DNA from 2 places in the Paenibacillus sp. 19GGS1-52 genome. Region 1 is predicted to be linked to the other one. Evidence: riboswitches for the same ligand, from Rfam matches in the RefSeq annotation. Region 1 holds a riboswitch; the other holds the start of a gene.
What was found. Region 1 has a riboswitch for preQ1 ahead of queF (preQ(1) synthase). Riboswitches for the same ligand answer to the same signal wherever they lie in the genome.
Positions count from the first base shown of each region.

Region 1 (12,357 bases):
ATTCCTTTGTATGCTGTTGGGGTTTTTATTCCATTCACGTTATCACAACTGGGTATGATGGTGCACTGGTTTAAGTTGAAGCCACAGGGTTGGCATGGGAAGTTCGCCGTCAATACTGTAGGCATGTTGACCACCTTAACGATTACTCTAATTTTTATCATCACTAAATTCACGAGTATATGGATGATTTTTCTTTTCCTACCTGCAGTTATGTTCGTATTTTATCGGATTCATCAACATTATTTGAATACTGCTGACCAGCTTCGTATTTGCATGGATACAGAAAAACCTTGCATCAAGGGAAGCACAGTTGTTGTTCCAGTATCAGGTGTAACAAGAGCCGTGCTGCACTCACTCAGTTATGCCAAATCGCTAACAGATAATGTAGTTGCTGTTTATGTAGGTTTTGATGAAGAAGATATTCAAAAGATGGAGCTTAAGTGGAAGGAATGGGACCCAGGTGTACGTCTGATTGTTCTTCGTTCCCGTTACCGCAGCGTTATCCGTCCGCTGATAAAGTTTATTGATACAGTAGAATGGAAGACAGCTACAACAGATCATATTACGATCCTGATCCCGCAGTTTATTACAAAGCACTGGTGGCAAGCTATATTGCATAATCAGACGAGTATCTTCATCCGCACTTATCTTATGAATCAAAAAGATATTGTTGTGGCAACAGTTCCTTATCATCTAAACAAATAAGCTTGTTTACCCGAGCGGTTAGTTCCAGAAGTAATGGAACTAGCCGCTTTTTGCGTATGATTAGGGTCGTAAGAGCTGTTATTCTATTTTTCCAACTTACCCAATTTGCTTACGCTTACATTAGTTTATTTAGTTAACTTTCAGTTGAGAAAAGAAAGTAATTATTCACATATTTAAATATTTATGTTGACATAGAGAATGAGAATCAATATCATTTAAGGAAGTGAGGCGAAGGCAAATACACCTTTGACCAACAATGCAGATACATAATAGGAGGGTATTTTAATGTTTTCGTTTAAGAAAAAGAAATTGGGAAGCATGAAACTAGCAATTTGCGGACTAATGGTGATGGTATTGTTCTTATCCGCCTGCGGTAATAATAATGCTGGAAATTCAGCAAATAGTGGAGCAGAGGTTTCTGCAGCGCCTACAGCAGAGGCTACAACAGCCCCAGCAGAAACAAAAGCACCAGCTGTAGAGAAGACTGTAACGGACTCCATGGGACATAAGGTTATTATTCCAGCTAATCCACAACGGGTTCTGGGATCGTATCTGGAAGATTACTTGGTAACACTCGGTGTGACACCGGTAGCGCAATGGTCAGTTCCTAACGGTATCCAGGATTATTTAGCTGCTGATTTAAAGGATGTCCCAAAGATCAGCTACGATCTTCCTTTGGAAGCAGTAACGAGCTTTACCCCCGATTTAATTCTCATTCAATCGGAGTCTGAAGTTCAAAACGGACTGTACGATCAATTGAACAAAATTGCCCCTACGTATGTAGTGGGAGATGCACTTAGCAAGGACTGGCGTAAAGCGCTGCTCACAATCGGCGAGATTCTGAATAAGACTCCAGAGGCAGAGCAGGCCATTAAAGATTACGATCAGAAGGCAGCCGACGCAAAAGAAAAGCTTTCTGGAGCAATTGGTAAAGAATCCGCAGCAATTCTCTGGCTTGTGCAGAAAAACTTCTATATTGTAGATGAAACCCGCAGCAGTGGCGCGGTGTTGTATACAGATCTTGGGGTAACGCTTCCTAACCTTGTAACAGAAATTCCTGAAGGAACAAGAGCTACCTGGAATCCTATTTCTCTAGAAAAACTCGCTGAGTTGACAGCAGATCATATCTTCCTGGTGAATAGTGATAAGACAGAAGGAGCGGCTATTCTGGATAGTGCAATCTGGAAGGGCATTCCAGCCGTCAAAGCTGGCAATGTACATGAGCTTAGCTCAACAAGCAGTTGGCTTTACAGCGGTGCCACTGCAGGCTCCCAGACTATAGACGATGTATTGGCCAGTCTAGTGAAATAAGAAATACTCGTTCTTACAGCCGGATGTGACTAGTTCATGACGGGTACAAGATGTGTGCAGATTAGTGTATCTCCGGATACACTGACCTGCACCTTTTTTTGAAATATAAGAATTTATATGTTTCACGCCATTATTTATCCTTATATTTCTCGAAGAAACGGGCGCTGTCCATGTAAAGGACGGCGAAGCCGTTTCATCTTGAAAGATAAGAAATTCTGCGCCTCCATTGTACATAATAGATATTTTTGCGATAATGAGAATGATAGTTGTTATCAATTGGAAGTTTGTAACTCATTATAAGGAGACGACTCATGGTCCCATCCCCAGAATCAACACACAAAATTAAGAAAACTGTAGTAAACAAGCCTTTAAGATCACATCCAGTGGCGGCAATGAGCATCCTTGTACTCGGTCTTGTCGCCATCGTCTTTGGTCTCGCGCTCTCCGTCTCTGTTGGTGCAGCAGATATTAAGCTGGCAACCGTATGGGAAGCTGTATTTCGCTTTAATCCTCAGCTACAGCAGCATCAAGTGATTAGAGAATTGCGAATTCCACGCGCTTTAGCAGGGGCTCTAGTTGGCGCTTGCTTTGCTGTAGCAGGGGCTATTATGCAGGGGATGACCCGTAACCCACTTGCCGATTCTGGTCTGCTAGGTTTGAATGCTGGAGCAGGGGTAGCGTTGGCCGTCGCTTTTGCTTTTGCACCGTCGCTTTCTTTTATTTATCTCATGCTATACTGCTTTATCGGCGCTGCTACAGCGGCCCTGATCGTCTTCGGAATCGGATCACTATCCTATAATGGTCTCACACCTTTACGTCTGACACTTGCCGGCGCTGCAGTTAGTGCGTTGCTGCTTGCTATTAGTCAGGGTGTAGCGATTCTCTTCAATCTTTCACAGGACGTAGCTTTTTGGTTAGCCGGTGGAATGGGAGGGACAACCTGGATTCAGTTAAAGATAATGTTTCCATTTGTTGCGGTGGCTCTTATCGCTGCAATGATGTTATCACGTTCCATTACACTGCTTAGCTTAGGAAGGGATGTGGCAGCTGGGCTGGGGCAGCGAACACGGCTGGTACAAACCGCCGGAATGGTTATTGTCGTCATTCTTGCCGGAACTGCAGTATCTGTAGTGGGGCCGGTTGCTTTTATAGGACTCATTATTCCGCATGTGGTGCGTTACCTGGTCGGAGTTGACTATCGCTGGATCATTCCTTGCTCAGCAGTTCTCGGCAGCTTGTTAATTGTATTTGCAGATATTGCTGCCAGAATGATTAATGCACCGTATGAAACACCCTTAGGAGCTTTAATCGCGTTGATCGGCGTTCCCTTTTTTATTTATTTAGCGAGTAAACGCAAGGGAGAGCTATCATGAGCAAAATAGTACTCTCTCCATATGAAAGGCAGCGCCGAACTCGAGGAATTACCGTGTTGTCGTCGCTTGGAATCCTAATCATAGCCGTTTTTATCATCAGTATGAATACCGGGTTTATGCGATTGTCACCGCTGGATGTATTACATACTTTAACAGGCGAAGGAACTCATCAGCAGAAGCTTATTCTTTTTGATTTCCGGCTGCCGAGAATAGTGATTTCGTTACTGGTAGGGGCGGGCTTTGCAGTGTCCGGCTGTATCCTGCAAAGCCTGTCGCGCAATGCTCTCGCTGAGCCTGGAACATTGGGAATAAACGCCGGAGCAGGATTTGCTGTAATTATCTATATCTCATTCTTTCCAGCGTCAACAGCAGGTTCTGTATTCTTACTGCCATTATTGGCCTTAGCGGGTGCGGGCCTTACGGCAACTCTCATTTATTTCCTGTCCTACCGGAAGGAAGACGGACTGTCGCCCACAAGACTTATTCTTATCGGGATTGCGGTATCCGCCGGAATCTACGCTTTTCAGCTAATCTTGTCACTCCGACTTGATCCGCGAAATTACCAGTTTGTTGCTACTTGGATTGCCGGCAAGATTTGGGGCGGAGACTGGAGATTCGTACTTGCTCTGCTGCCGTGGTTGTTAATTCTGCTTCCATTCTCCTTCTACAAGGCCCGGGTGCTTAATGTGCTGAATCTGGGGGATCAGACCTCGGCAGGACTCGGAACACCAGTAGAGAAAGAACGGATACTGCTCTTAGCAGCGGCAGTCGCGCTTGCAGGCTCCTGCGTAGCCGTAAGCGGAGGAATTGGCTTCGTAGGCTTGATTGCACCGCATCTGGCACGCAGGCTGGTAGGTCCGCGGCATCAAGTATTGCTGCCGTCCTGTGCCTTGATCGGCGCTTTGCTGCTGCTTACGGCTGATACGATTGGACGTTGGGTCCTGCAGCCTGCAGAAATACCAACAGGCATTGTAGTAGCAATCATCGGAGCACCTTACTTTCTTTACCTATTGGCCAAATCCAAGGCCTAGCAGCAGCTATATCAGAGGAGTGCAAGCTCCATAAAACTTTTGAGGAGTGAAGTTATGTCGGAACGATTGAATACAGAAGAGTTGAGTATTGGTTACGCGGAAGCCATGATTGTCAAAGGCCTTAATCTCACCCTTCCTACAGGGAAAATAACGGCACTTGTTGGTGCTAACGGCTCTGGGAAATCGACCATTCTCAAAACGATGGCACGGATCATGAAGCCAAAGAGTGGTACTGTCATGCTGGATGGGAAATCGATCCATACACTATCTACAAAAGAGGTGGCTCGACAATTGGCGATTTTGCCGCAGAATCCCACGGCTCCTGATGGCCTGACTGTTTCTGAGCTGGTCAGCTACGGCCGCTACCCGCATCAAAAAGGCTTCGGTACGATGACTCCGGAGGATCGAAATATCATCGCTTCTGCAATCACCGTTACCGGCATGGATGAATTCCAAGATCGTCCGATTGACCGCCTCTCCGGAGGGCAGCGGCAGCGTGCTTGGATAGCTATGGCTCTGGCCCAGCAGACTGATATTTTGTTTCTGGACGAGCCGACTACATTTCTGGATATGGCTCATCAGCTGGAAGTGCTTCAACTGCTGCAAAAGCTGAATGAAGAGGAAGGCCGTACGATTATTATGGTTGTTCATGATTTGAATCACGCTTCCCGCTACGCGCAACATATGGTAGCGATCAAATCAGGCAATGTCATTAGTGAAGGCTCACCTGTTGAAGTAATGACTCCAGCGGTATTGCGCGAAGTATTCGGGATCGAAGCTGATATTATTCCTGATCCGCGTACAGGAGTTCCGCTCTGCCTGCCTTATGAGCTTGCGGCCTATAAAGCTGTAGGAATGTAGCTTAAGCTCTGACAGCCGCAATAGCATGAAGACCGGAGGGCCTTAGATGAATGAAACACAACTGAAAGATTTAAGCTCTAAATTTGATCTACATACTACTCCACCTGAGGGAACCCTGCATTCTTTCGTGGCTCTAGAGCTGACAAATGAAGAGAATATGAGAGCTTTTGTGGGGACTTATCGACCCTTGATGAAGGCTTTGGATGATCGAGCAGTTGCGGCTTATTTTGCCAATTGGTTATCCACGTTAGCGCTTGCGGTGCAATACTCTCTGACTTTCTATCTATCTGTTCCGGTTATAAATTTGTCAAATCTACAAATTCATCTTATACCTGCTAATGGTTACTGCCGGGTTGCCTTTTCTTTGAAGGGCTGGCGGATGACTGAAGCTCCTATTGATGAGGTGGGTCGTGAAGCGTGGAGAGATGAAGTTCTTGTCCTTTTTTACCGTGATACGATGGCACCTTTATTGAATAAAATGGCTGAGGTTGGCGGGTTGCCGATGAGTGAAGTATGGGGTCAGTTACCGACAAAGTTCAATTATTATATTGAGATTCTGGCAAAAGAAATGGGTGACCCTTCTTTGGTCCACCGTTTATATCAAGATTATCAGTATCTCGTCAAAGATGTGCCAGCTGAAGTATTCGGGATCTCAAGAAATCCCTTTCAGGTACTTGTGCGCACAATCGAAGATATCGCTGATCCTGATAAAAATGTACAGATGCGCAACCGCTGCTGCCTGTACTACCGCACAGATGGGGGAAGCTATTGTTACACTTGTCCCCGTCTGAAAGAGGAAGAGAGAGCCGCTCGTAGAACGAATTACCGCGAACAGACAGCTTCGGCTAAAGAATAGGTTTAATTTAAGCAGAAGCTTTATAATAATAATTGAATTTCAACAACGAACAGGCTCCCGCCATTGACAAGGGAGCCTGTTCGTTGTTAAAGTTGTGGTTGCCTACAACTGATTTAAGCTGTGATAATTGCAGACGTATATGCTTCATATAGATTATATAAGGTAAGATCAAAGGAAGAAGTAGAGTATGGATTATAGTCTGTAATCATTATTGTTGATAAGATAAGGCAGTCAAGAATAGTATTTTCACATCATTAAAGGAGCATGAAAGATGAATATTAGCACAGTTCAAAATGATCTACAGCACATTGTTACTGCGGGAACCGTGAAGATTCATGAAGCTCTTAAGGATCACGTGTTTACCAAAATGGGTGGGCAGGCTGATATACTGGTAACTCCCGCCACATATGAAGAATTGCAACAGGTTGTTACATATGCCCATCAACATCTCATTCCGCTTACGGTTCTTGGAAATGGTTCGAATGTGATTATTCGGGATGGGGGCATACGCGGAATCGTTCTGCAAACCTCTGATTTAATGGAGATGGGGATACGCGGAGATTACCTGTATGCCCAGAGCGGTGCTACAATTATTGATGTCTCGCGTTATGCATTGGAGCAGGAGTTATCAGGGCTTGAGTTTGCCTGTGGTATCCCTGGAACTGTGGGAGGCGCTCTGTACATGAATGCAGGTGCCTATGGTGGTGAAGTCAAGGATGTTCTGCATAGTGCGCTGGCTATTAACAAAGCAGGTCAAATAGTCACGCTTCAAGGTGACGAGCTGCAGTGGGGGTATAGACAAAGTGTATTTGCCAGCGGGGAGTTTATTGTCCTAGAAGCCCGGTTTGTCTTGAAGCCTGCTACGGCGGTAGGCATTAAGTCCACAATGGATGATTTGACCTACAAGCGCGAATCGAAGCAACCCCTGGAATATCCCTCCTGTGGGAGTGTCTTTAAACGACCGCCAGGGCGGTACGCAGGTCAATTAATTCAGGAAAGCGGTTTGCAAGGGACAAGAATGGGCGGAGCAGAAGTATCGAAGAAACATGCTGGATTTATCGTTAATACGGATAACGCAACAGCCAGCGATTATATTGGACTTATCCAGCATGTAAGAGCAATAGTGAAGGATAAATTTGGTATTGAGCTGGAGACCGAAGTAGAAATTATTGGCGAAGAGTAAATAAGCGAGGCTACAGGTAACTCCACACCTGCGGCCTCGCTTATTTTTTTATGCTTTGAAAGTTACGTTAATGAGAGGGCATATTTAGCTCTATCAGTCTTTAACTCGACTTTATCCTTACGGATGCTCTCAATATGCAGTCCTGCGACGGCAATTTCGTAATTGTGCTGTGGTAGTGGCACTAACTCATTATCCCCATTCAGTGTACTACCTGAACCTCTTAAGATCAGCGCACTGCCAAGATATTCATCGATAACAGCCTCTGCATTCCGATAATCAACAGACTCTAGGTTAAAATGGATAGTATCCAGGTCGTCGAGCTCCTGCTTTTCAAGTACAACGGTTTCGTTCACATGGTCATTAAGCCAATCCAAAAGTTGCTGTTCGATCTGTTCCATATCGTGATCCCATCCTTCAAGGAGATAAGTAGCTTTAAGTTACCTTACCCCTTTACGTGAAATTGAATCCATATTATTGCAGTGATGATTCACTATACTCAGGAATTTGCTTGAAGTGAGGTCATTTTCATCTATAGGTAAAGGTGGTTTATCCAAGATGACCAGGATCATTCAACCTACGGAAGGTAAAATAATAATTAATGGCATGAATATTTTATTGCATAAATAGAATTATACCCCCAATTGGCGTTATTTTTGAGCTTCCGATCCTAATACCTCTGTGGATTGCCGGTCTTTCATTATGGATCGCTAGGATCGGTGAAGATTAAGCAAGATGATTCCAGAGGCTTAAGCTTGTCATGAGCCCTTCCGCCATGGTATAGTTCAAGACGCAATAGCTTTATTTTAAACATACAGAAGTAAGAAGATTTCTGCGTGAAGTGACGCAGGAGAGGTTCGCAAACTCCCTCTATAAAAAACTAAGACCGCTATTTTGCTATAGGGGAGTCTCCGGTATGGGGATTCCGAGAAGTAGAGGCATTACGCCTTTGCTTTATTTCCTATTTCGCTGCATCTAAATAAAATGCCGACCTTATAGGACGGTACTGCGGTTTTTAGTAGAGTCAGGTTTTCGAAATCTCGTTCTTCTTTCCAGTTCCGGCGATTAGCCGAAGGAAAAGAGAGGGGTTTTTTGTCATGTCAGATGGAAGATTAAAAGAGGAAATGCCAGAAGTTACTTTACTGGGCAACCAGGGAACGTCATACAAGTTCGGTTATGATCCAGAGATTCTGGAAGTGTTCGATAATAAGCACCCCGGTCGGGATTATTTTGTTAAATTTAACTGCCCTGAATTCACAAGTCTGTGCCCTGTAACCGGTCAACCGGATTTTGGTACCATGTATATTTCGTATATTCCGGAGCAAAAAATGGTGGAATCCAAATCGCTGAAGCTCTATCTGTTCAGTTTCCGCAACCATGGCGACTTTCATGAGGATTGTGTCAACATCATTATGAATGATCTGATTGCTCTAATGGAACCGCGTTATATTGAAGTATGGGGAAAATTCACACCACGAGGCGGCATTTCGATTGATCCTTATTGTAATTGGGGACGACCTGGAACAAAGTATGAGTCGATGGCGGAGCATCGCTTGATCAATCATGACCTGTATCCGGAAAAAGTCGGCAATCGCTAATTCCCAAGAAATGAGAAGGAGATAATCTAATGATGAACAAAAAAGCACTCGTCGTATTCAGCGGCGGACAAGATAGCACAACCTGTTTAATCTGGGCGCTGCAGCAATTTGAGGAAGTTCAGGTAGTGACCTTTAATTATAACCAGCGTCATGCCGCTGAGATCGAAGTGGCCACTGAGATTGCCGCGAAGTTTAACGTGAAGCAGCATATTCTGGATTTGGCTCTGCTTAATCAACTGGCACCGAACGCGTTAACCCGTGATGATATAGAGATTGCCGCAGGCGAAGGGGACGAGCTTCCCAGCACGTTCGTGGATGGACGCAACCTCTTGTTTTTATCCTTTGCGGCCATTCTAGCTAAACAGCTGGGTTATGCTCATATTGTGACGGGGGTATGCCAAACAGATTTCAGTGGTTATCCGGATTGCCGCGATGTATTTGTAAAGTCACTGAATGTTACGCTGAACCTGTCCATGGACTATGAGTTCGCAATTCATACCCCACTGATGTGGCTGGATAAAAAAGAAACATGGAAAATGGCCGATGAACTAGGCTATTTTGATTATGTCCGTGAGCATACCTTGACCTGTTATAACGGAATCATTGGCAGCGGCTGTGGAACCTGTCCGGCCTGTCTGCTGCGCAGCAGAGGCCTCGAGCAGTATGAGGCGGAAAGAAAGAAGGTTAGCTCTTAAATGCTTAATGAGGTTTCAGTATGTAAAATCTTCACCTTTGATTCCGCGCATCAGTTGGTCGGACATAAGGGCAAATGCAGCAATCTGCACGGCCACACCTATAAACTAGAACTTGTTCTGAAGGGCATCCCCCTGGTGGAGGAAGGCCATTCCGATGAAGGTTTTGTCATTGATTTCGGTGATATCAAAAATAGTGTCCAGCAGAGTCTAATTGACCACCTAGATCACGCATTTCTGGCCATGGGCAATGAACCTGTACTGGAAACTTTAATGAATACAGGCTCGAAGGTAGCATTGCTGTCGTTTCGTACTACGGTAGAGAATATGTCCTGTTATATCGCTAATAACCTGAAGCAAGCCGGATTGCCGCTGTATTCTGTGAAGCTATGGGAGACGCCAACCTCGTGGGCAGAAGTCCTGGCTGCGGACATTCCAGATGAGGGGCCTTCCTACCGCCTGTATGGAGGCTGTGATTGTGAGTAAGATTCCCGTAATTGAAATGTTCGGGCCGACCATTCAGGGCGAAGGCGCAGTAATCGGAGTGAAGACAATGTTTGTCCGTACCTACGGCTGTGATTATCACTGCAGCTGGTGTGATTCTGCTTTTACCTGGGATGGTTCAGCGAAGGCTAAAGTACGGATGCTGGAACCAGCTGAGATTATGGCGGAGCTGCTGGAGCTTGCTGGGGACAACTTTAACTGTGTGACCATTTCTGGAGGCAACCCAGCTTTAATTGGCGAGGGTATGGGGGAGTTTATAAGCATGCTTCACGCTCGAGGTCTTCAAGCCGCCATTGAAACGCAAGGCAGCAGATGGCAGGAATGGTTCTATGAGGTTGACGTTCTGACGATCAGCCCCAAACCTCCAAGCTCGGGAATGTCGACGAATTGGGATGTGCTGGACAGCATCATGAATAAGCTAAGCGCGCGCAACAAAGCCACCCAAAGCTTGAAGGTCGTTGTATTCGATGATATGGATTATGAGTATGCCAAAAGCATACACCAGAGGTATCCCTTAGTACCGCTCTTTCTCCAGCCTGGTAATGAAGATGTCACAGAAGAGGGTGATATCTCGGGTAGGTTGCTGGAAAGGCTGGAGTGGTTATTCAATAAAGTTATAGTTGATAAAGAGATGAATCTGGCGCGTGTGCTTCCACAACTGCACGCACTGATCTGGCATAATAAAAGAGGCAAGTAAGTTATTCAGAAACAGGTACTATCCATATATGGATGGTACCTGTTTCTGCTTGTTCAGACAAACGCAGAAGACAGATCAAATTTTCAAATGACCAGCAAACCCACATTCTGCTATAATCTTCTTTATGGAAATATTTATAGATGACTGAGAGGGGGATTTAATTAATGAGTGGAAAAACTGCACTATTACTTATTGACGTACAGGAGGCGATGTTCTCCTATCCTGATCTTAAGCTGCATGATGAGGAAGGCGTGATGGTACGAATAGTTTCGCTTCTGAATAAGGCTCGGTCGGCAGGTACGCCAGTTGTTTATATTCAGCATACAGAAGATGAGGAGTATACCAAAGGTTTAGCCACCTGGCAGATTAGCAGCCGCATCACTCCGCTGGAAGGGGATCTGATTATTGAGAAGCCGACCTGGGATGCCTTTCACCGCACGGCACTGCATGAGGAGCTGCAGCGGCTGGGTATTACGGATCTCGTGATAGCCGGGATGCAGAGTGAGTTCTGTCTTGATACCACCACCCGACGCGCGTACAGTCTCGGTTACACATGTGTATTGGTTAAGGATGCGCACAGCACTTTTGATAATGCGAACTTAACGGGTGGAGACATTGTGAAACATCATAATGCGGTGTTGGGAGGGAGATTTGCGGCATTGCTTGCGGAGAGTGAGGTGTCCTTCTAATTGAATATGGTAACAGGGTATATGAATAGCAGTTATATCAATAAGTGCTGAAACGAGTGCCGTCCATAAAGGACGGTACTCGTTTCTTTTTGGATGTTTTTTATGAAAAAGGGCTGCAATTTTCGGCGGTCTGCGTTACATTTACATATGTGACTTTATGATACGGAAAGGACACTACTCCTATGAATCGAAAAACCGCGCCCGTCCCCGTTCCGTTGCTGATGATTATTGGGATTGTGGCTGTATCTTTTTCTTCCATCTTTATTAAATGGTCGGCGGCTCCGGCATCTGTGCAGGGAATGTACAGGTTGCTGTTTACTTCACTGTTGATGCTGCCATTCGCCCGGCCTTATAGTGGAGCCGCTTTTGCCCTGCGTAAGAAGGACTGGGTTATGCTTGGATTATCCGGTACCATGCTGGCACTGCACTTTTTGCTATGGATGGGTTCGTTGAAGTATACTTCTGTGGCCAGCTCGACGATGATTATGGCTTTGGAGCCTGTGTTTATTATGCTGGGCGCCTATTTTTTGTATAAGGAAAGGACCGCTATATCGGCACTCCTCGGCATGGCTATAGCCATTGGCGGTGTACTTTTTATCGGCTGGGGAGATGTGGGTATCTCTGCTGATAATCTTAAAGGCGATCTTTTATCTATCGGAGGAACAGCTGCAGTAGCGGTACATATGTTAATCGGCCAAAAGTTGGTAGTACGCATGCCCTCGTACTTATATAGCTTAATCGTATTCTTGTCGGCTGTTATCGTCTTTGCCGTCTATAATCTGTTCATGGGTGTTCCCTTCTTTAATTATCCAGCGAGGGATTGGGGAATATTTGTACTGCTGGCTGTAGTTCCAACCGTA
Region 1 is NZ_CP059724.1:3,388,456-3,400,812, forward strand. It holds gene H1230_RS15905 (APC family permease) at 1-705, shown strand, start outside; gene H1230_RS15910 (iron-hydroxamate ABC transporter substrate-binding protein) at 991-2,016, shown strand; gene H1230_RS15915 (FecCD family ABC transporter permease) at 2,328-3,389, shown strand; gene H1230_RS15920 (FecCD family ABC transporter permease) at 3,386-4,420, shown strand; gene H1230_RS15925 (ABC transporter ATP-binding protein) at 4,475-5,281, shown strand; gene H1230_RS15930 ((2Fe-2S)-binding protein) at 5,328-6,137, shown strand; gene murB (UDP-N-acetylmuramate dehydrogenase) at 6,409-7,320, shown strand; gene ymzB (protein YmzB) at 7,383-7,718, opposite strand; PreQ1 riboswitch class I at 8,164-8,207, shown strand; gene queF (preQ(1) synthase) at 8,415-8,915, shown strand; gene queC (7-cyano-7-deazaguanine synthase QueC) at 8,945-9,610, shown strand; gene H1230_RS15955 (6-pyruvoyl trahydropterin synthase family protein) at 9,611-10,093, shown strand; gene queE (7-carboxy-7-deazaguanine synthase QueE) at 10,086-10,808, shown strand; gene H1230_RS15965 (cysteine hydrolase family protein) at 10,973-11,497, shown strand; gene H1230_RS15970 (DMT family transporter) at 11,680-12,357, shown strand, end outside.

Region 2 (12,357 bases), 2.2 Mb from region 1:
CGGATTTTCACCGCTAAGGGGAATGAAAAAAATCTGGAGACCACAGCGATTGAAACAACGGTCCGTTCGCGGAGCGTCCTCACAAGCGCAATGTCTATCTGACTCCAAAAAAGAGCTGTCCCAAGCAGCCATTTCATGGCTTATGGGACAGCCCCTTACTGTATAGATTGTTTCTTGTTGATTGCAATATGCTTATCCAGTTAAGTTAAATCTTAAATTGCTGCACGGCTTCCTGCAGCTTCACTGCCTGTTCATGCAGCTCCTCTACCGTCTGGGAATGACCTTCGAGCTCTACACGCTGCCGCTCGGAGTTCTGCGTAAGCATATCCGCACTAGCTTGTGATTTGGCGGTGATTTGGGCAGTTTCTTCAACTGAAGCGCTAACCTCCTCAGTTCCTGCCGAGATTTGCTGTGTGGCTGCTGATACAGATTGAATACTGTGATCGATGCTTTGAATGAGAATTAGCAGATGATTGAAGGCATCGCCCGCCTCCGCCACCTTGCCCACGCCGGAAGCAACTTCAGTATGCAAGTGGTTAATGTCGGTGACAGAACGCTTCATATCTTCCTGTAGACCCAGCAGGAAGTCGCGGATCTGTTCGGTAGAGTTCTTGGACTGTTCGGACAGCTTGCGAACCTCTCCTGCTACAACCGCAAAGCCACGTCCATGCTCTCCGGCACGAGCCGCTTCAATGGAAGCATTAAGCGACAGCATTTGAATTTGTTTGGTGATTTCAGAAACACCCTGTACCACCTCACCGATTTGTAGAGAACGTTCATTCATAGTCTGAAATTGTTTCAGCGATTGTTTGGAGGTTCGCTCAACCTGGCGCATTTGCTCAACCGCAATTTGGGCAATATCATTGCCACCCACGGCTTTTTCAGAAGCTTCGCCAATCTGCTCAGTAACCTCGCCTGCTGCAGAAGCAATATGCTGAATACCCAGATTGATCTCATCCATCGCTTTTGAATTGTCCAGGGCACTGCTCGCGATCGCGATACTGCCCTTGTCTATTTCTATAACCGATGATGAAGAACGCTCTGCCATATCATTCATGATGAGTACACGTTCTCTCAAATCGTTGGAATTTGCAACTACAGAGCCTGAGGTATCTAGGACCTGCCCGATCATTTCCTTCAGCCGCAGGGTCATCGTCCGGAAGCTTTCGGAGAGCTGTCCTACTTCATCGGTGCCCTTTATGGTTAGTTCCTGTGTGAAATCCCCTTCTGCCAACTTGTTGCTGTACGCTGCGAGTTGAGTTATTGGACGTGTAATTCGCCGGCTCATGAACATAGCACCGCTCAGACCAATAATTAAGGCCACTAGTGTAATACCTGCGCTGGTCCAGAGAATACTGCTCATTTTTTCTTTAACAAAACCGACATCAGCACTTACACCGATAATCATCGTACTGCCGGGGATGCCGACATACGCTGTTTTATGTATACCGTGACTATCACTATAGATATCACTAAGTCCGCTTTTTCCTTTAGAGGCTTGTTCCATTGCTGGTGATACTTCAAGGCTCTCCTGAGCTTTCAGCTTAGAACCGTGATCTGCAATCAGAGTAACCGCCTTGCCATCCTTTAGCTCCATCAGGAAGATGGTCTCTACATCATGCTGCTTCCGCTTATCCTGGAAATAGAATTCAACATTCGTAGAAGCCTGCTCGTTCTTGCCAAGCGTTTGCTGGGCAAAGGTAGCATTTAGATTCTTATACACATCCTGTGCGGCTGCTGTCAGCAGTTTATTGATTTGTGGCATGACATAACTGTTGATTGTATTAATGGATATAAAGTAGAAGCTGACACTTAACAAAAGAGACGTGAGTAACAGAACGATAAACAACAAACGCGTGAACTTGCGACTGATTGAATGCTTGAAACTAAACATATCATTCTCTCCTTTTCTGTAGCATGCATCTTTAATCCCATACCAACCGCTGGGAGTTGGCAGAGCAGCAATATATTCCATGGGTCTAGGTCATATATCAAGCTGTAGCTTGGGGTTAGACAACGTGATTGATACTATTCTATAGAATTAACCTCAGGTTGAATAGTGAAAGTTGTGTGTTGTACCGCATTTTTTTCTGAAAAAGATGGATTATTGTCTAATACTTTTCTTAATTGTAGAAAATGACGCAAAAAAGAGCTTTTTTTCATAAAAATTTAAGGTTTTCATAGAATGTCTATCGCTATTATGATAGAGTTAATATTTTGTTGAAGAGACTAAGAAGCCGCGGTTCGTAACCATCCCGCGTAAACAAAACTAGGAGGAGTATCAGTAGAATGTTTAACTTGTTATGGGGAATTGGGTTTGTTATTGTCAATTTTGTTTTCTTTCTTCTCTGCTACCGCTTATTTGGCAAAAAAGGCTTATATGCCTGGGTAGGCGTTGCTACGGTTATTGCTAACATTCAGGTCACAAAAACAATTTCCATGCCACCAAATATTGTTATGACCCTTGGAAATACGATGTATGTGACTCTATATATGACCAGCGATTTGATCAATGAGAAGTACGGGCGGAGAGAGGCGCGAACGGCGGTCTGGTTCGGTTTCTTCACCTTGCTGATGACAACGGTTATTATGCAGATGGCGCTGAAGTTCACTCCGGATGAGAGCGACTTCGCTCAGGAATCCCTGGAAAAAATCTTTGGACTTATGCCACGCTTGGCACTGGGTAGCCTTACAGCATATTTTATCAGCCAGTTTCTCGATGTTCGGTTATATTCGTGGATAAGAAAATATTACAGCACATCCCGTCAGCTATGGATTCGCTCCAATGGCAGTACGATGGTCAGCTCCTTTGTGGATACACTCATCTTCTGTACGATTGCCTTCGCGGGCACGTATGAATGGAAGGTATGGGTTCAGATATTGCTCACAACTTATGTTGCGAAGTTCTTGTTGACTGCAGCAGGTACGCCAATCCTTTACATCGCTCGTTCCTTCAAGTTTGCTGAGGAGGAGTCTGCAGTTCAGAGAGCAGCGGATACCCATATCTCCTCCTAGACAGTAATAAGAGCCACGCGAATTTGCGTGGCTCTTTCTTGAAATATCAGATGCATAACTTAGAAGATCACTGCCTACAAATGCAGAACAGTCCATTCTTTCGGAAAGCTTGTGAGTGTCTGAGGGCCGTCCGCAGTAATTAATACATCATCTTCAATCCGTACGCCGCCAAGCCCTGGAACATAAATACCGGGCTCTACGGTAAACACGTTCCCATTCTCAATAACATCTGTATTCAACCCGTGTAGAGAAGGGTATTCATGTGTATCCATTCCGAGACCATGGCCGACACGATGCATGAAATAAGGTCCGAAGCCTGCCGCAGCGATCACTTCCCGTGCGGCCTGATCGACTGAACCAAAGGTAGCTCCTGCGACGGAAGCAGCAATACCGGCTTCATTGGCAGCCAGCACTGTAGTGTAGAGGGTCATAAGCTTGGCATCCATCTCTTCCACAGCAAAGGTGCGAGTAATATCGGAAGCATATCCACCAGCATACACGCCAAGGTCGAACATGAGGAGATCGCCTGGCTGGATCATTCGGCTGCCCGGTACGCCGTGTGGCAGGGCAGTATTCGGACCGGAGAGCACCATGGTATCGAAGGAGGGGCCAGAGGCACCAACCTTTTTCATGAGATATTCCAGCTCGGCCACCAGTTCGATTTCGCTTACACCAGTCTTTACGTGCTCAAGACCGCGGCGCAGAACTTCTTCTACAAGCTCAGCGGCATGCTTCATGCGGCTGACTTCCTCAGGGGTCTTCTTGGCGCGCATGCTGCGCAGTAATGGACCAATATCGTGGAAGCTCTTCGCCGCTATGGACTCAGCCAGCAGTTCATAACGCGCTACGGAGAAGTGCTCCTTCTCGATACCGAGTGTATTCAGAGTTGTGCTGCCAAGACATTCTTTAAGCAGGAGGTAGGGATTATCCGTATCGCTATGTGTCAGAATCTTCGTAACCGCCGAGGCCGCATGGGCCGCTTCTGCATCTAATGCCGGAACGATCAGTACAGGCTCCTCTCCCTTGATTAGGAGTAAACCAAGAAAGCGTTCATGTGGATTGCTGGCAAACCCCGTCAAATAGTAGACATGCTTGGGATCTGTGACGAGCAGAGCATCAAGGCCCTCAGGCATCATTTTTTGTTCAAGACTTTTTAGTGCATCGTTCATTTCAGTAGTTCCCCTCTCAGATTCACGTTAAAAACTGCAATGTTTCTATTATAGATCATAACTAACGAGGGTGCACATCATAGAGAAGTAGGAGACGTTCACGCCTTAAAGTTAATTCCAAACTATCTCCAGCTTATAAAATGATGTAACATTATCTTAGAACATAGTATCTGAAAAGATTAGGCTATATAAGTTGAACTAGAAAACTTAGCAAAAGGCAAAAGTAACGGAGGGGAATTTTGGAACTGTAGGAGCGATAGCGACCGCCCACAAGCTTTCCGTAGGAAAGCTCGCATCGTAAGCATAGGCTGTCTCCGGATTTCATCCGCTAAAGCGGAATAAATCAAGAAATCGGGAGACAACAGCGGCCGGAAGTCCAAACATTCACCGCAGTTACGATTAAAGCCGATTCAGGAAAATCTTAAGTTCAACTTAGATAGATCCAGGCTGGTAGGTTCCGTTAGGAAGGGGTACTAAGCATGAAGGGTAAAATCGTGATTGTAACCGGAGGAAACTCCGGTATGGGCTTGGCTACAACAGTTGAAATGGCGCGCAGGGGGGCACAGGTTGTTATGGCCTGCCGCAGCCGTAAGCGCGGGGAAGATGCGCTTGCTTACGCCAAGCAGAAAAGCGGTTCAGACCATATTGAGCTGATGCTCTGCGATCTGGCCTCGCTTGAGAGCATCCGCAGCTTCGTTGAGGAGTTTAAGGCAAGCTATTCCGTATTGGATGTGTTAATTAATAATGCCGGAGTAGTGGCTATTAAACGCCAGCTAACGGCTGACGGTTTTGAGCTGGATCTCGGTGTGAATCACCTGGGACATTTTCTGCTCACTAATCTCCTGCTGGATACACTTAAGGCAGCAGAGCAGGGGCGTATAGTTGTAGTTGCCTCGGGCGCCTACAAGCTCGGTGCCCTTCATTATGAAGACCCTACCCTATCCCGTCGCTTTAACCCGGCCAAAGGATATGCCAGGTCCAAGCTAGCCAATATTCTGTTCACTAAAGAGTTGGCTAAACAGCTGCAGGGAACAGGGGTTACTGCCAACTGTCTGCATCCGGGAGCAGTGGGAACCAACATCGGTGTGAACCGCGAGACCGGCTTTGGCCGCTCGATTCTGAAGCTGGTGTCGTTCTTCTTTCTGACTCCTGAGCAGGGTGCGGATACAGCGATTTATCTGGCGACTGCACCGGAGCTGCGTGAAGTGACTGGGCAGTATTATTACCGCCGCAAGATCAAGGAGCTGTCTCCAAGAGCTGAGAATACAGCAGAGGCTGGGCGATTATGGCAATGGAGTCTGGAGCAGGTTGGCTTGAAGTGAATTCTGTGTAGGGAATTATCATTTACAATGTGGAGGAATGAATGTATGGATTGGCAGAAGGGTAGTATTGAAGATGCAGCACTGGAAGATTTAGCGGCAATTGTAGAAATATATAATTCTACAATTTCAGGTCGGATGGTAACCGCCGACCTGGAACCGGTCACTATAGAAGAGAGACAGCAGTGGTTCCATGAGCATAACAGCCATCATCGTCCGCTGTGGGTGCTGCGACAAGAGGGACAGATTGCCGCCTGGTTCAGTTTCCAGTCGTTCTATGGCCGACCTGCCTATAATGGAACTGCAGAAATCAGTGTATACGTGAATGAGAACTTTCGCGGCAGTGGAGCCGGAACTCTGCTGCTGAACAAGGCAATAGAGGAAGCACCACGCCTAGGCGTAAAAAATCTCGTTGGCTTTGTATTTGGCCATAATCAGCCAAGCCTGCAACTGCTGCAGAAATTCGGCTTTGAACGATGGGGTTTACTGCCCGGAATTGCCGAAATGGACGGCATCGAGCGTGATTTAGTCATCATCGGACGTAAATTGGGATCATAAGAAATCAAGGTTCGATAGATTCGGCTACGGGTTCGATCCATGCATCTGACCAGTGCTGCAAATCCCGAATGACAGGCTCCAGTCCAAGACCTTTATCCGTTAAGGAGTACTGGATCCTTACGGGTGTTTCGGGGAAGACCTCCCGATGGACAATACCCTCCAGTTCCAGTTCCTTGAGCCGTTCAGACAACAGTCTGCCGCTGATCGGAAGAGAAGCTTCAATGGCACCGAAACGCTGTGGTCCTTGCAGTAACTGATAGATGATCAGGCCTGTCCAACGTCTGCCTATAATATCCATGCTTTTTTGTAACCGTGGACACAGATCTGTGGATTTCATAAAGCTCACCTCTTATTGTCATTATAAACGAAAAGACCTATAACTAAAACAAATTTGAACTATAACACAACCAGAAAAGGTGATATATATGGCTAAAAAGAAGAAATTTCCAACTACTCCGCGCCCTGCTGCGGTAGATGGTCCCGCTACGCTGAAGGACCTGCTCAGCAGCGATGTCTTAAGCAAGCTTAAAGCGCAGTCTGATGAGTTGAAGGCTGAGGAGAACGACCGTAAAGAAGCTGTCCGTAAGGTAGTGGAAGATCAGCGTACTGCCGAGAAGAAACGGCTGGAGAATGATTTTGCCCATTTGCTGGATAATAGCAGTCAGGACTGGAAGAAGTTCAAATAAAAGGGGTATCATCACCAAGGATAGATTAGGAGCTGGACAAGATGAGAATTGGAGTAGTATCAGATACACATATGAGCAAGAATGAGAAGTCTTTGCCGCAGGAGCTTATTGCAGAATTTCGCAAGGTGGACCAGATTCTACATCTTGGCGATTGGGTAGACTTAGAGATCTATGATCTGCTGGCGGAGTTAGCTCCAGTGGAAGGAATTGCCGGTAACAATGATGGTGCCGAGATTATTGCGCGGTTTGGTGAGCGCAAGATCGTTACACTGGGGGGAGTACGTATTGGAATGATACATGGACATGCGCCTTACTCAGGCAAAGGTACAGACGGGAATGCGCTCCTGGCATTTGCCGATGAACAGGTGGACGTCATTCTGTTTGGTCATTCGCATCAGCCGTTGCTTCATAAGCAGAATGGCATCTTGCTCTTCAATCCGGGCTCTCCAACGGATAAACGGCGTGAGAAATTATATTCGTTCGGTTTGCTGGATATAGAAGAAGGTAGAGTCAGCGCCCGCCATGTATTCTATGAATCCAAGAGATGAGGGGAAATGTCCAAATTTTGCAGCGTTTTCTCCATGTGCAGAGCTTCTTAATGGTTCTAAAATAACCGTAAAAGAGGCGGAAGCCAAGAAAGTGAGCGATTATGATGCAGAACTATCGTATGGAGCGGGCGGGTTTGGAGGATCTGGAGCTGCTTATTCCACTGTTTGATGAATACCGGGTGTTTTATGGTCAGGTATCCGATCCGACAGGAGCCCGTGCCTTTTTGACGGAAAGGCTAAAGCATGATGAATCCGTTATATTCATGGCAGTAGAGGGTGAAGGCAACAATAAACGTGCTGGTGGCCTTACTCAGCTGTATCCGTCTTTCTCATCGGTGACTATGCAGCGGCTCTGGATACTCAATGATTTGTTTGTATCTGCAACGCAACGCGGGTTTGGATTGGGTTCCCTGTTGTTGAAGGGAGCTCGCGATTTTGCTGTAAGTACAGGCACCAAGGGCTTGTCACTAACCACAATGACGGATAATTTTGTTGCCCAGCGCTTGTATGAAAGACAAGGTTATATAAAGGATGACGAATTTTATACCTATAATCTCTTTTTTAAATAATAGATAGAGACATAATGAGGAGAGTTAACTTGGTAAATAGCAACAAGCAAGCTATATTTTTTGATTTGGATGACACGCTGTATGATCATCTGGTTCCTTTTCGGGAAGCGGTGCGTGAAGTTCTGACTCCAGATGAGAGCAGTCTGGATTATGCAGAATTATTCTACATCGTAAGGCATCACAGTGATTTGCTGTGGCCGAAGTATCTAAGTGGGGAGCTTCCACTTGAGGAGACGCGGGTGCTGCGACTAGAGCTTGCTTTTGCAGAATTTGGTCTACCCCTTAATCGGGATAAGGCGTCAAGGGTCCAAGCATCCTATATCGGTCGTCAATACCAGATTGAGATGATCGAAGGCGTGCGGGAGCAGTTGGAACGGTTTATTGCAAATGGGCATATTGTAGGTATTATTACGAACGGCCCTGCAGAGCATCAGATGAAGAAGATTATCGGTCTGGGTGTGGATCAACTCATCCCGCTGGATAGAATCTTTATCTCTGATGCTGTGGGAATCGCCAAGCCGAACCCGGAACTATTTGCTCACGTCAACCGCATGACAGGAACTTTAGCTGAGAATTCGATCTATATAGGAGATACATGGGCTAATGATGTGGTTGGGGCTCTTGCCGCTGGTTGGAGGGTATGCTGGTACAACCCACGAGGAAGACAGCCGGCAACAGACCAAGAACCAAGCTATATTTTCACTGACTATGAGGAATTCAGCAAGCTGCCTATAGTGTGACGGACGACAAGAAGGGTTAGAGCCTATGGCTCTAACCCTTTTTGTGCAAGTGCTGTTAGAAAGTTAAAGCACCAAGCATAGAAATATTAATTCGCAAAGCTGTACGTAGGGTCAGTCAATTGCAGTCTTTGTCTTATCCCTGAGGTTGCATAAATCTTATTGTCATCGGTAATGAAGAAAGCTTCTACATTCTCGGGAAGTGCTTCTAGATATTTGATGCCAGCTTCTTCACCCATCAGGAATACTCCGGTGGACAAGGCATCTGCATCTGTAGCATTCGGACTCATGATCGTCACGCTTTTTAGGCCATTCTGAGAAGGAAAGCCTGTACGCGGATCAAGAATATGATGGTAGCGGACCCCGTCTTGCATGAAAAAGCGTTCGTATACACCTGAAGCATCGATAACCTCATTAGTAATCTTAATCGTACCAAGCTGTGTACCACGGCTTTGGTCTGGGTCTTGCAGGCCAATGTTCCACTGCGCCCCATTCGGTTTGTTGCCAAGGGCAATGATACTGCTGCCGCCGAGGTTAATCATAGCGCTGTCTAGGCCCTGTGCCTTCAAATAGTCGGCGACCCGGTCGGCAGCATAACCTTTGCCGATACCGCCCATATCAAGAATCATGCCTTCTTTAGCCAGTTTCACAGTCTTGGCAGCTTCATCAATAATAACATCTTTGTAATTGATCAGGCTCTTTGCCTTGTCTATATCCGCTTGAGGAGGGACATGGTCGCCTCCACTGCCGATATTCCAGAGATCCACGAGGGGGCCAATGGTAGGATCGAACAGCCCGTCCATCTCCTCGGCATACTTCACCGATTGCTTGACAATATCCAAGGTTTCGTCGGAAACAACAACTGCTTCTTTTCCGGCTGCCTTATTGACGGCATAAAGTTCACCATCTTCTTTGGTGCGACTGAACTCCTTATCCATTCGCTCCAGCATATGCTGAATATGATCCATATTTTTTTGAGCTACTGTGTCACCATAAACTTTGATATTTACAACCGTATCATAAATATAGAAAGTCTGTGACATAGAGGTTGTATCGCCTTCTTTTGTTACCGTTGCTCCGTTTGGAGTTTCAGAAGTGCTGTCTTTCTTATTGCCAACAAATAGCCAGACGCTGACAGCTATGACGAGGATAATGACGAGAGCGGCGAGGATTAGCGTCAATTTCTTGTTCTTAAACATGTTCCACCATCCATAAAGTTAGTTTCTTGACCACATCTTTACTATCATACCCCAGATGAGGGACGGGGGAAACTATAATTCATGACAAATTGGGACATAAAAAGACTCCGCACCCCAAATTTCGAAGCGGAGCTGGAACAAGCAATAACGTGCCTAGTAGGTTAATCGAGCATATATTCTCTATATTTATTTTTGCGGGGATTAAGTACAAACAGAATACCCCCGGCATAACCGGATACCGCATTGAAATTCCGCTTAAGTGTTGCTTTCCCTGTTAAATAAGACAATGTCCAGAGTAGGGCCGCATAGTTCCTCACCGGAGCCTTTCGCAAATTTAGTAGATAGTAATGATTGATCGCGGTGGCTCGGGCGACACGTCCAGCCTTGTCACGTGAGCTAGGAGATTCATGATGGGTGATCTTCATCTCCGGATTAATTACAAGCTTGCCGTAACGACTGGCCAAGTGGCACATGTAAATATCATCAGCAACAGCATAGCTGGTCATCCACGGGTAGGGCTTCATATCCTGCAGGGCCGTACGCCGGAATGACATATTGCAGCCGTGAAAAAAATCGGTCTCGAAGGTATTTTCTGTCTCCCCCCATCGCAGCAGGGAGCCTGCGAGTGTACTTGCAGACAGTCTTCCAGGGGAGCCTGACATTTGGCAGGTAAGCATGCCAAGCAGTTTGCCAGAGCGGCTGCTGGAGAGACCTTTAGCTATGCCGCCTACACCCACAATAGACTTGTCCGCAGCATAGGTATCCAGCATTCGGCGAATGTAGAGGGGATCGTCCAGTTCGGCATCATCATCGAAGGTCAGTAGAATCTCACCATCTACCAGTCCTAGGGCTTCATAACGGGAGAGCCAGACACCGGGTTTAGTCTTACGGTAATATTTCAATTCAGCTTGGGGCATTCCGGCCAGTACCTTACGGAAATACTTCAGCGTATTCTCTGGAAGTTCACCGTCGTCAACGATAAGCAACTCGATGGATATATCCTCTAGCTCAGTTTGCCTGCCAATGGACTCGATACATAGTCTTAGGTCTTCTATCCGGTTGCGGGTAGGAATTACTATAGATACATCATGCATTTCGCTGACTCCTTCCCGGACGACTGTTTCGTCCGCTTTAATGTACAAATTCCCGACAAAAGCTAATATCCCAATAATACTCCCCTCTGAAGTAGGACGTATATACCACTTTCGTTTACTTTTATTTAGTTCTGTAGGGTTTATAATGGAATGACATCAGTGGCCCATCAACAATTCGGTAGTATAAAGGGAGGCAACGTTATGCATGTCGGGATCTTTATGCATACTAATTACTTTGAGGATTTCTTCGTTAAGGGATTGGGGCTCACTGAAGAGGAATACGTGAATTCATACCATAATGACTTTTCTTTCGACTATGCGCGTCTCTTGGGCAAGAGCGGCATACACACGACCATTTACAATTTTGTACGCAGTGGCAATGAGGTACGAACTTACCAGCATGGGGTTGTGGATTGCACGGTAAAGTTTATTCCGCTCGGCGCACTTTATAGAGCCTACCATGCCATTCCTTTATCTCATCGGACCCCGATTGGGAAGTTTATCTCTCAATATGTGTCTACTATTCATAAGGATTTAAGCGAAATAATCCGCGCGGATGGAATCAATCTTATCTATGCCCAGGAATATGCCTCAGGACGATTCGAACGGCTGGCCTCTATCGCCAAGAAATTGAATATACCGATTATAGCCGCGTATCACGGTGGCAGTATTCATAAATGGATTATGCCGATTAAGAAACGAACGCTGCATAAGGCAACTTTCCTCACTACGCTTAATGAAGATGAGCAGCTTAGCATGGTTACACAATTCCCATGGCTGTCAGACCGGATCCGACTGCTGCCCAACTTTGTGAATTCGGAAATCTTTTACCGCCGGGATAAAAAACATGCACTTCATGCGCTTGGACTTGACCCGGGCAGTCGCTACATCATTACTGTAGGCCGTCTGTTCGAGCATCAGAAAGGGCATTCCTTGCTTGTTGAAGCTGTACAGCAGCTCAAGGATATTCCGGATCTCAAGATTCTAATCGCCGGCAACGGACCTGATGAACATAGGTTGCAGGAAATGATTCGAGAAAAAGGTCTGGAAGACAAAATAATTCTACTGGGCTCGATTCGTGATAAAGAAGTGTTGGCGAATTATTATAATGCCTCCGAGCTGTTCGTGTTACCTTCCCGCTATGAAGGGCTGCCGCTCGTCATTCTGGAGGCCAGCGCCTGCGGTTTGCCAACAGTTGCTTTTAATGTCATGGGGGTAAGAGGGCTGGTGCAGAATGGTGTGAACGGTCTGCTTGCGGAGAATCTGGATCCTGCCGCCCTTGCTGCATCTCTTAGTAAGCTGCTGGGCGATCCCGCTTTATGCTCAGAGCTGGGCGAGGCCGCCTTTCAAATTGTCCGCTCCAATTATTCCGAGGAGATTATTGGTGCCAAGCTGAACAATCTTCTGCTGGAAAGCTTAGGGCTTGGAGCCGAACTGACTACATTGCGCTTAGGGGATGGCTT
Region 2 is NZ_CP059724.1:5,585,291-5,597,647, reverse strand. It holds gene H1230_RS25915 (methyl-accepting chemotaxis protein) at 206-1,894, opposite strand; PreQ1 riboswitch class I at 2,234-2,279, shown strand; gene H1230_RS25910 (queuosine precursor transporter) at 2,290-3,015, shown strand; gene H1230_RS25905 (M24 family metallopeptidase) at 3,090-4,184, opposite strand; gene H1230_RS25900 (SDR family oxidoreductase) at 4,664-5,506, shown strand; gene H1230_RS25895 (GNAT family N-acetyltransferase) at 5,552-6,061, shown strand; gene H1230_RS25890 (winged helix-turn-helix transcriptional regulator) at 6,066-6,398, opposite strand; gene H1230_RS25885 (YqkE family protein) at 6,487-6,747, shown strand; gene H1230_RS25880 (metallophosphoesterase family protein) at 6,789-7,295, shown strand; gene H1230_RS25875 (GNAT family N-acetyltransferase) at 7,397-7,864, shown strand; gene H1230_RS25870 (HAD family hydrolase) at 7,894-8,604, shown strand; gene H1230_RS25865 (FAD:protein FMN transferase) at 8,691-9,800, opposite strand; gene H1230_RS25860 (glycosyltransferase family 2 protein) at 9,962-10,894, opposite strand; gene H1230_RS25855 (glycosyltransferase family 4 protein) at 11,096-12,357, shown strand, end outside.
Region 2: another riboswitch for preQ1. It lies ahead of H1230_RS25910 (queuosine precursor transporter); the one in region 1 lies ahead of queF (preQ(1) synthase).